One region of the Agathobaculum faecis genome, then DNA from elsewhere that is predicted to be linked to it. Evidence: predicted binding sites of a transcription regulator. Region 1 holds the regulator's gene; each other region holds the start of a gene.
The links. The regulator Rex, encoded in region 1, represses fermentation and respiration genes when NADH is low (regulators of the CRP and FNR family bind a similar motif). The targets are predictions, from matches to a motif close to ATTGTTAANNNNTTAACAAT.

Region 1 (3,245 bases):
TTCTTTTTTCAGCTTTTTCCGCCGCGCACTTCCGCAGCTCGTTTACTATACTATATCCCCCTCCACTTTGTCAAGTCCTCCCTCCCCCTTTCTTTCTATAACTACCTTTTCCTCCCTTGTCCTTCCAGCGCTTTTCTGCTATAATTTTTCTATTGGAACCAATGGTATAAAGGAGGTCACTGGCTTGCCTATAAAAATAGCCGACAGTTTGCCCGCGCGTGCGATTCTGGAGAGCGAAAACATATTTGTGATGACCGAGCACCGTGCAACAACGCAGGACATCCGCCCTCTGCGCATCGCGCTGCTCAACCTGATGCCGCTCAAGATCGTGACTGAAACCCAGATCCTGCGCTGCTTGTCCAACACACCGATCCAGATAGAGGTCGACCTGATTCAAACGAAGACCTATCACTCGAAAAACACCCCCGAAGACCATCTGCTCACATTCTACAAAACATTTGACGATATCCGCGATCAAAAGTATGATGGTTTTATCATCACCGGCGCCCCCATCGAAAACATGCCGTTTGAAGAGGTTGAGTATTGGGATGAGCTGGTCCGCATTATGGACTGGACGAAAAACCATGTACATTCCACGTTGTATATCTGTTGGGGCGCGCAGGCAGGCCTTTACCACCACTACGGCATCCCCAAATATCCCTTGCCGCGGAAGATGTCCGGTATCTTCAAGCATCATGTGCTTTTCCCGAAAGAGCCCCTTTTGCGCGGCTTCGACGACCTATTCTGCGCCCCGCATTCACGCCACACCGAGGTACATGCGTCCGATATCCGCAAGGATGACCGCCTGCGCCTGTTGGCGGAATCTCACGAGGCTGGCGTTTATCTGGTTGAGGCGATGAACGGACGGCAAATTTTCGTGCTTGGTCACGGGGAATATGATCCGGACACCCTGAAGAAAGAATATGAACGCGATCTCGCCAAGGGCCTGAACCCCGAGATCCCCCTGCACTATTTTAGGAACGACGACCCCAGCGACGATATTCTGGTCACCTGGAAAGCGCATGCCCACCTTTTCTATACCAACTGGGTCAATTACTACGTTTACCAAACCACACCCTACTCCCTCGATAAAATATAAAAAAAGAAGCGGCCTCAAGCCGCTTCTTTTTTATGCCTCTTCCATGCCGACCAGATGGCACAGCGTCATCAGGCTGTCAGACAAGTGTACATTCTCGACCGGAACGCCCAGCCCCTCCAGATGCAGGTCCTCTCCCGTGAAGTTCCACAGGCCGCGGATACCATGATCGACCAGCTCATGCGCCAAATCGGGCGCATGGGTGCGCGGAATCGTCAGGACGGCAACATCCGGCTTGCGCCGGTCGACAAATTCAAACAGCGTGCTGCTGCTGCGCACCTCATGCCCGCCAAATTTTTTTCCCACTAACTCCTGATTCGCGTCAAACGCACACAGCAGCTTGAATCCGCTGGCCGAAAAATCGAAGTTGTTGAGCAAGGCCCGTCCCAGATTGCCCGCACCGATCAATACCGCCGTGCGGCCGGCGCGGAGCCCAAGAATAGCGCCCAACTCCTCCTGCAGCTTATCTACATTGTATCCATATCCCTGCTGGCCAAATCCACCAAAGCAGTTGAAATCCTGCCGGATCTGTGAAGCGGTCAGCCCCATACGCTCAGCCAGGGCGCGCGAGGAAATGCGCTGTACGCCCTCAGCTTTCAGCTCACAAATATTGCGGTAGTAGCGCGGCAGACGCTGCACCACCGCCTTGGAGACCTCTTGTTTGCGCTCCACAGGTTTTCATCCTCTCTTTCCCATCACAAAATTACAGCTTCGCAATCGTTTCCAGTACATAATCCGTGAATTCCTGCGCGGTCGCACCAGTATCACGCCCATTGACCACTACCTTTTTCTCTTCAAACATGCAGATATCGAGCGCACGGTCGAGCTTATTCGCCAGTTCGATCTCACCGATGTGCTCGAGCAGCATCACGGAGGCGCGCAGCACGGAGGACGGGTCCGCGTACTGAGCGCGCCCCTCCTGCACCATGCGCGGCGCGGAACCGTGGATGGCCTCGAACATCGCGTAGCGCTTGCCGATATTGGCCGAACCCGCGGTGCCTACGCCGCCCTGAATCTCGGCCGCCTCGTCGGTGATGATATCGCCATACAGGTTGGGCAGCACGACCACCTTGAAATCGCGGCGGCGTTTTTCGTCCAGAAGCTTCGCGGTCATGATATCGATGTACCAGTCGTCGAACTCGACCTCCGGATACTCCTTTGCGACCCGCTGGCAGGTGTCGAGGAATTTGCCGTCCGTGGTCTTGATGATATTGGCCTTGGTCACGCAGGAGACGCGGTTCTTGCCGGTCTTGCGCGCGTAATCAAACGCCAGGCGCGCGATGCGCTCGCAGCCCTGCGAGGTCGCCACTGTAAAGTCGATGAACAGATCGTCCGCAATCTGCACGCCCTGCGAGCCGACCGCATAGCCGCCCTCGGTGTTTTCGCGATAGAACGTCCAGTCGATCCCCAGCTCAGGCACCTTGACTGGACGCACGTTGGCGAACAGGTCGAGCGCTTTGCGCATCGCCACATTCGCGGATTCCACATTCGGCCACGGATCGCCCTTGCGCGGGGTCGTGGTCGGCCCCTTGAGAATTACATGGCACTGTTTGAGCTCCTCCATCACATCGGGCGGGATGGCGCAGCCCAGCTCAGCGCGACGCTCGATGGTCAGCCCGTCTATCACACGGAACTCCACTTTCCCCGCCTTGACCTTGTCGGCCAGCAGGGCCTCGAGCGCGTGCTGCGCCATGCCGGTGATCATCGGGCCGATACCGTCGCCGCCGCACACGCCGATGATGAGCTTGTCAAGCTTTGTATAGTCAATAAAGTCATCCTGTGCTTTCATATCCGCGATGCGCGCAAGCTGGCTTTCTACCACTGCTTCAAATTTATCCAGAATGGACTGGTCGATCGACATAACGGTGTCCTCCTCATACCATTGATATTATTTTAACAAATTTTCTGCATCCTGTCAAGAAAGAGGAGGCTGGGAAAGCGCCTCTCTCCTCTTTTCCTTATTGCGCCGCCTGTTCCTTGGCATAGTTGAGCGTGCCGCCCGCGAGCAGCGCGCCGCGCTGACGGTCGGAAACGTCGCAGTCCGCCTTGAAGGTCCTGCCGCCGCATACCACGGTAACCTGACTGCCGTTTTTGATTTCCTCCAGCACATGCGGCAGCGCGATCTCATCCAACAGGTTGATCGCGTCGT
Region 2 (3,245 bases), on a different contig from region 1:
CACCGACCTTGCACCATCACAGGAGTATCTGCAGTACTGCAAGGAGCACCAGCTCACCTGCTGTTATTAAACAAAAGCGTCCCCTGGCTTCCCTAAGGAAACCAGGGGACGCTTACTGCCATACACCCTATTCCTCCTGCTTATCCCGTGCAAGCAGGAAAATGGTGGACAAAATCAGTGCAAAGCCGATCAGGTCGGTCGGGCTGAAATCCGCTTTCATCCAGAGAACGGCAAGCACCGTCGCGGACACCGGCTCGATCGAGGAAAACAGGCTGCCCTTCTCGGGTCCGACCAATCGGATCCCCTCCAGATGCAGCGTGAACGCCGCGACCGAGCCGACCAGAACAACGACCGCGAGCGCGCTGACCGCCCCGGCGTCCAGCGTCACAGGCATCCGCCACGGGCGGAACAGGAAGGACAGCGCCGTGCCGCCGAGCAGCATGCCCCATGCTGTTACAAGCGCCGCACCGTATTTATGCAGCAGCGGCACCGGCTGCACCGCATAGATCGACATGGCTACCGCGCTCAGCAGCCCCCAGAACAGCGCACGGCTGGACAGGACCATCTCCCCCGGATGCCCGTGCGTCGCCAGCAGGAAGGTTCCGCCCACGGCCAGCAGGATGGACAGCACCTCAATGCCCCGTGGCGGGCGGCGGCTGCGGACCGATAGGTACACCAGGATCAGGACCGGCGAAAGATACTCCAGCACGGTGGCGGTCCCCGCGTTGGAGTATGTGATTGCGGAAAAATATGTATACTGGCACATGCTCATGCCCAGCACGCCAAACACCAGGATGCCGGCGGTGTCCTGCTTCCAGATGCGGAACACCTGCTTTTCGCCCCGCAGCAAGCATAGCAGCAGCAGGATCGCGCCGGCCGACAACAGGCGCACCGAAACCAGCCATCCGGTCGGTACGCCCTTTGCCTGCAGCAGGAACTGGCCGCAGGCGCCGGAAAGCCCCCAAAAGATACCGCCCGTCAGCGTCAGCAGCACGCCGCGCAGCATTTTATCCCGCTTCACACAGTTTTCCCCTTTCACAAAAAGACCTCTTGTGCAGATCACAAGAGGTCTTTTGGTTTTACGTTGCTACAGGACTGACTTACTTGTTGTCAACCTCAGCCATGTGCTCGATGAGCATCAGCAGCTTGTTGGAGTAGCCCCACTCGTTGTCGTACCAGGAAACAACCTTGACGAAGGTGTCGGTCAGCGCGATGCCAGCCTTCTTGTCGAAGATGGAGGTGCGCTCGTCGCCCAGGAAGTCGGAAGAAACAACGTCCTCGTCGGTGTAACCCAGAACGCCCTTCAGGCCGCCCTCGGAAAGCGGCTTCTCAGAAGCAGCCTTCATCGCCGCGCAGATCTCGTCGTAGGTGGCCGGCTTAGCCAGATTGCAGGTCAGGTCAACAACGGACACGTCCAAGGTCGGAACACGCATGGACATACCGGTCAGCTTGCCGTTCAGCTTCGGGTAAACCTTGCCTACCGCCTTGGCAGCGCCAGTGGAGGACGGGATGATGTTGCCGGAAGCCGCACGGCCGCCGCGCCAGTCCTTCTTGGAGGGGCCGTCAACGGTCTTCTGGGTGCCGGTGGTGGAGTGAACGGTGGTCATCAGGCCCTCGGTGATGCCGAACGCCTCGTCCAGAACCTTGGCGATCGGCGCCAGGCAGTTGGTGGTGCAGGAAGCGTTGGAAACAAAGGTCATATCCTTGGTGTAGGTGTCCTGGTTAACGCCCATAACGAACATCGGGGTGTCGTCCTTGGACGGGGCGGACATGATGACCTTCTTCGCGCCGCCGTCGATGTGCGCCTGCGCCTTTTCCTTGGTCAGGAAAACGCCGGTGGACTCGACAACGTAATCAACGCCGTCCTTACCCCACGGGATGTTCTTGGGATCCATCTCAGCGTGGAAAAGAACCTTCTTGCCATCCACGGTGATGGAGTTGTCGTCATACTCAATGGTACCGTCATAGCGGCCGTGCATGGTGTCGTACTTGAGCATGTACGCCATGTAGTCCGGCGTCATGAACGGATCGTTTACCGCTACGAATTCGATATTCGGGTTCTTCAGACCAGCGCGGAAAACCATACGGCCGATACGGCCAAAGCCATTGATACCTACTTTAATAGCCATTTGCAGTGTTCCTCCTCAATTTTGACAATTATCTTCTTGTCGATGGCTTTATTATACACTATCTGGACGATATGCCGCAAGGTGTAATATTTGTGAAATTTTTGTCATTATATTCTGGGTTTTTGTACATTTTTCTTTGCAAAGCGGTCCCGTCTGGTGGTATAATAGAAGCATCATACAAAATATAGTATTGCAGTCCGTAAGCAGCCTTATACCCACAAAGAAACAGAAAGATCAGCGATTCGGAGGATAGAGATGGCGGATACATTTTTCTCTCAGCTTGACAGCGCGGCTCTGCGCGCCCTGCTGAACCGTACCGCGCTGCACGACGCAGCATTGCTCACAGTAGGACCGACGCTATATATTGAGGCCTGCAACGACGCCGCGGCGCGCCTGACCGGCCTGCACCCGCTCGAACGCATCGACCAGCTCTTGAGCGGCGCCTCCGCCGGCGCGCTGCGCGACTGCATCGTGCAGCAGGCACCGCGCACCGTTTATGAGGAGCTGGACGGCGCCGAATACCGCCTGGAACTGCTGCCGCACCGCGGCGGCGCGCTGCTCGCGTTCCTGCACGACAACCGCTCCTCTTACGACGGGAGCCTGCGCGTACTGCACGCAAAAAGCGCGCAGTATCTCGGCACGCTTTTCGCCTGCGCAGAACAGGTGCAGGATCCCGCTCTCGCGGCCGAGCTGCGCAAGCAATGCCTGCGTATGCACCGCATACTAACCCATTCCGATTTCCTGCACGACCCGCCTCTCACCGAGCAGCTCCGCCTATACCGCACCGACCTCGTGGCTCTCTGCCAGACGGCCGCGGCCAATGCGGTGCTGTACGGCCCGTCGCACGGCACCAAAAACATCACCGTACACGCGCCCGATTTCTGCGACGCGCTGATCGAGCCGCAGCTGATCCAAAAGGCTCTATACAACCTTCTGTCCAACGCGCTGCACGCGTCCCCCGCGGGCGGCGATATCGTCCTTACCCTGACCGACGACAGCAGCTTTGCGACCATCACGGTTGCGGATCGCGGCCCCGGCCTGGATGCGGAGCTGTTTGAAGCGCTCCTGACTGGCTGGGAGCGGCAGGTTTCGCTGGACGATTACCTTTCCCTGGCG
Region 3 (3,245 bases), on a different contig from region 1:
ATGTGACCAAGGAGGATCTGGTCAAGGTCGTCAACATCGAGGGGCAGGAGCGCCTGCTGTATAAGGGCTTCCCGATCAACGTGGTGTTCCTGCGCGCTTCCTACTGCGACGAATACGGCAACTGCACCGTACACCGCGAGATCGGCCCGCTGGACGTGACCGCGATGGCGCAGGCGTGCAAGAACTCGGGCGGCAAGGTCATCGTGCAGGTCGAAAAGATCGTGCAGGGCGGCTCGCTCGATCCGAAGCTGGTGGCGATTCCGGGTATTTATGTGGATTCGGTCGTCGTCGGCTCGGAGGAGGAAAACATGCAGTGCCTCGGCATGCCGTATGACGGCGCGCTGACCGGCGAATTCCGCATTCCGGTGGACGCCATCCCGCCCATCCCGATGGACGCCAAGAAAATCATCGCCCGCCGCGCGGCCATGGAGCTGCCGCCGGATGCGATCGTCAACCTTGGTACCGGCGCTCCGGAAAAGATTGCCAACGTCGCCGCCGAGGAGGGCATTTCGGACAAGATGACCCTGACCGTCGAGGCCGGCTCGATCGCGGGCGTCCCCTATGGCGGCACCCAGTTCGGCGCGGCCGCCAACGCAATGTGCATCATCCCGCACAACGTGCAGTTTGACTTCTACCAGGGCGGCGGCCTGGACGTCGCGTTCCTTGGCCTGGCTGAAACCGCGCCCAACGGCGATCTGAACGTGTCCAAGTTCGGCACCCGCTTAGCCGGCGCGGGCGGATTCATCGACATCACCCAGAACGCCAAAAAGGTCGTCTACTGCGGCACGTTTACCGCCAAGGGCCTCAAGACCGAGTGCCGCGACGGCAAGCTGATCATCACCCAGGAGGGCGCGAAGAAGAAGTTCGTCAATGCGGTCGAGCACATCACGTTCTCCGGCGACTATGCCAACGAGGTACACCAGCCCGTCCTGTACATTACCGAGCGCTGCGTGTTCGAGTTGCGTCCGGAGGGCGTTACCCTGGTCGAGATCGCGCCCGGCATCGACCTGCAGACCCAGGTGCTCGATCAGATGGAATTCGCGCCCCAGATCGCCCGCCAGGCGGACGGTTCGATCAAGCTGATGGACTCGCGTATTTTCCGCGATGAACTGATGGGTCTGGCAAACGATTAATTCCCGATTTATTCCTTGTGTGTGTTGTGCAAGTTATGGGTATTTTAAGATTTGGGCCATATTCCTTACAAAAACCCCTTGCATTTTTCTGCACATTTGATAAAATATTAACGAACTCGTTAAGAGATGTCACAAACCGCTGCGCCGGCATCACCGGCGTAAGAGAAGAAAAGGAGAAACAGCCAAATGAACGTTTATATCTGTTCCGCAGCCCGTACCGCGATCGGTACTTACGGCGGCACCCTCCGCGACGTACCCGCAGCCCAGCTCGGCGTTGTTGCCGCCAATGCGGCGATCGAGCGCGCCGGTGTGGACAAGGAAGCGATCGATGAAGTAATGTTCGGCCAGGTGCTGCAGGGCGGCTGCGGCCAGAACGTTGCCCGTCAGGTCCTGATTGGCGCGGGCCTGCCGATCACCACCCCCGCCATGACCCTCAACAAGGTCTGCGCGTCCTCCATGCGCGCAATTTCGCTCGGTTCCCAGATCATCCGTTCCGGCGAGGATCAGCTCATGCTGGTCGGCGGCGTTGAGTCCATGTCCGGCGCACCGTACGTTTCCCACAACGTGCGCTGGGGCGCGCGCATGAACGACGTCAAGCTGGTTGATATGATGGTTCATGACGGCGTATTTGATATTTTTAACCAGTACCACATGGGCATCACCGCGGAAAACGTTGCCGAGCAGTATGGCATCACCCGCGAGATGCAGGACCAGATCGGCTACGAGTCCCAGATGAAGGCCGCCAAGGCGATTTCCTCCGGCCGCTTCAAGGACGAGATCGTTCCGGTAGAGGTCAAGAAGAAGAAGGAAACCGTTATTTTCGATACCGACGAGCACTGCCGCCCGCAGACCACGCTGGAAGGACTGGCCAAGCTGCGTCCGGCGTTCAAGAAGGACGGTACCGTCACCGCGGGCAACGCTTCCGGCATCAACGACGCCGGTGCCGCGATGATTATCGCGTCCGAGGATTATGTGAAGGCGCACGGCCTCAAGCCGCTCGTCAAGATCCGTTCGTTCGGCTCTGTCGGCTGCGACCCGTCCATCATGGGCGTCGGCCCGATCGAGTCCACCCGCCAGGCGCTGGGGCGCGCCGGCCTGACCGTTGCCGACCTCGACCTTGTCGAGTCCAACGAGGCGTTTGCCGCGCAGGCCGCTGCGGTCAACCGCGAGCTGGGCTTTGATATGGACAAGGTCAATGTCAACGGCGGCGCGATCGCACTGGGCCACCCGATCGGCGCGGCAGGCTGCCGTATCACCACCACGCTGATCTACGAAATGATCAAGCGCGACTCCACCCTCGGCCTTGCCACCATGTGCATCGGCGGCGGCATGGGCGAAGCGATCATTGTTGAGCGCGACGAGCTCTGCAAGTAAATCAAACCGGCATGATAGGGGGCTTTTTGCAGGCCCCCTATCTCCAAAGCATTCGATTGCGCAGGTGCGCGGCGCACCTCGTATATAAGATTCCGACATCAATTTGAAGGGAAGTCTTACCAATGACTGATGTAGTAGTTGAAAAGAAAGGCCATGTAGCGGTCGTCAAGATCGAGCACATGAAAGCCATGAACGCGCTGTCCACCGATATGTACGGCCAGCTCGAGGAAGCGTTCGACGAAGTTGCGGCAATGGACGACGTATACTGCGTCGTGCTGACCGGTTCCTCCATGGTAAACAAGAAGGGCAAGACCGTCAACTCTTTCGTGGCCGGCGCGGACATTTCCGAAATGTCCACCCTGTCCGTTGAGGAAGGCAAGAAGTTCGGCAACAACGGCAACCGTGTTTGCTGGAAGATCGAGAACTTCAAGCGTCCGGTCATTGCCGCAATCAACGGCTTCTGCCTGGGTGGCGGCTGCGAGTTGGCGATGTCCTGCGATATCCGCCTTGCATCCGATAACGCGCTGTTCGGCCAGCCGGAGGTTGGCTTGGGCATCACGCCGGGCTGCGGCGGCACGCAGCGTCTGGCCCGCATCGTAGGCCTCGGCAAGGCCAAGGAGCTTATTTATACCGCCCGCGGCAACTACACCGCACAGCAGGCGCTGGAGATGGGCCTGGTCAACTACGTTTACCCGCTGGAGCAGCTGATGGACGAAGCCATGAAGCTGGCCGAGGAGA

Region 2: a site for Rex is predicted at 2,219-2,238, ahead of gap (type I glyceraldehyde-3-phosphate dehydrogenase). Genes of this name have one in related genera too.
Region 3: a site for Rex is predicted at 1,229-1,248, ahead of H8S45_RS12015 (acetyl-CoA C-acetyltransferase). Genes of this name have one in related genera too.

What each region holds. Positions count from the first base shown of each region.
Region 1 is NZ_JACOPL010000009.1:126,974-130,218, reverse strand. Features, by position in the region: gene metA (homoserine O-acetyltransferase MetA) at 185-1,099, shown strand; gene H8S45_RS11015 (redox-sensing transcriptional repressor Rex) at 1,130-1,768, opposite strand; gene H8S45_RS11010 (isocitrate/isopropylmalate family dehydrogenase) at 1,800-2,957, opposite strand; gene H8S45_RS11005 (aconitate hydratase) at 3,055-3,245, opposite strand, start outside.
Region 2 is NZ_JACOPL010000010.1:34,814-38,058, reverse strand. Features, by position in the region: gene H8S45_RS11215 (DeoR/GlpR family DNA-binding transcription regulator) at 1-70, shown strand, start outside; gene H8S45_RS11210 (DMT family transporter) at 128-1,039, opposite strand; gene gap (type I glyceraldehyde-3-phosphate dehydrogenase) at 1,101-2,129, opposite strand; gene H8S45_RS11200 (ATP-binding protein) at 2,385-3,245, shown strand, end outside.
Region 3 is NZ_JACOPL010000011.1:87,774-91,018, reverse strand. Features, by position in the region: gene H8S45_RS12020 (acyl CoA:acetate/3-ketoacid CoA transferase) at 1-1,133, shown strand, start outside; gene H8S45_RS12015 (acetyl-CoA C-acetyltransferase) at 1,320-2,507, shown strand; gene H8S45_RS12010 (enoyl-CoA hydratase-related protein) at 2,630-3,245, shown strand, end outside.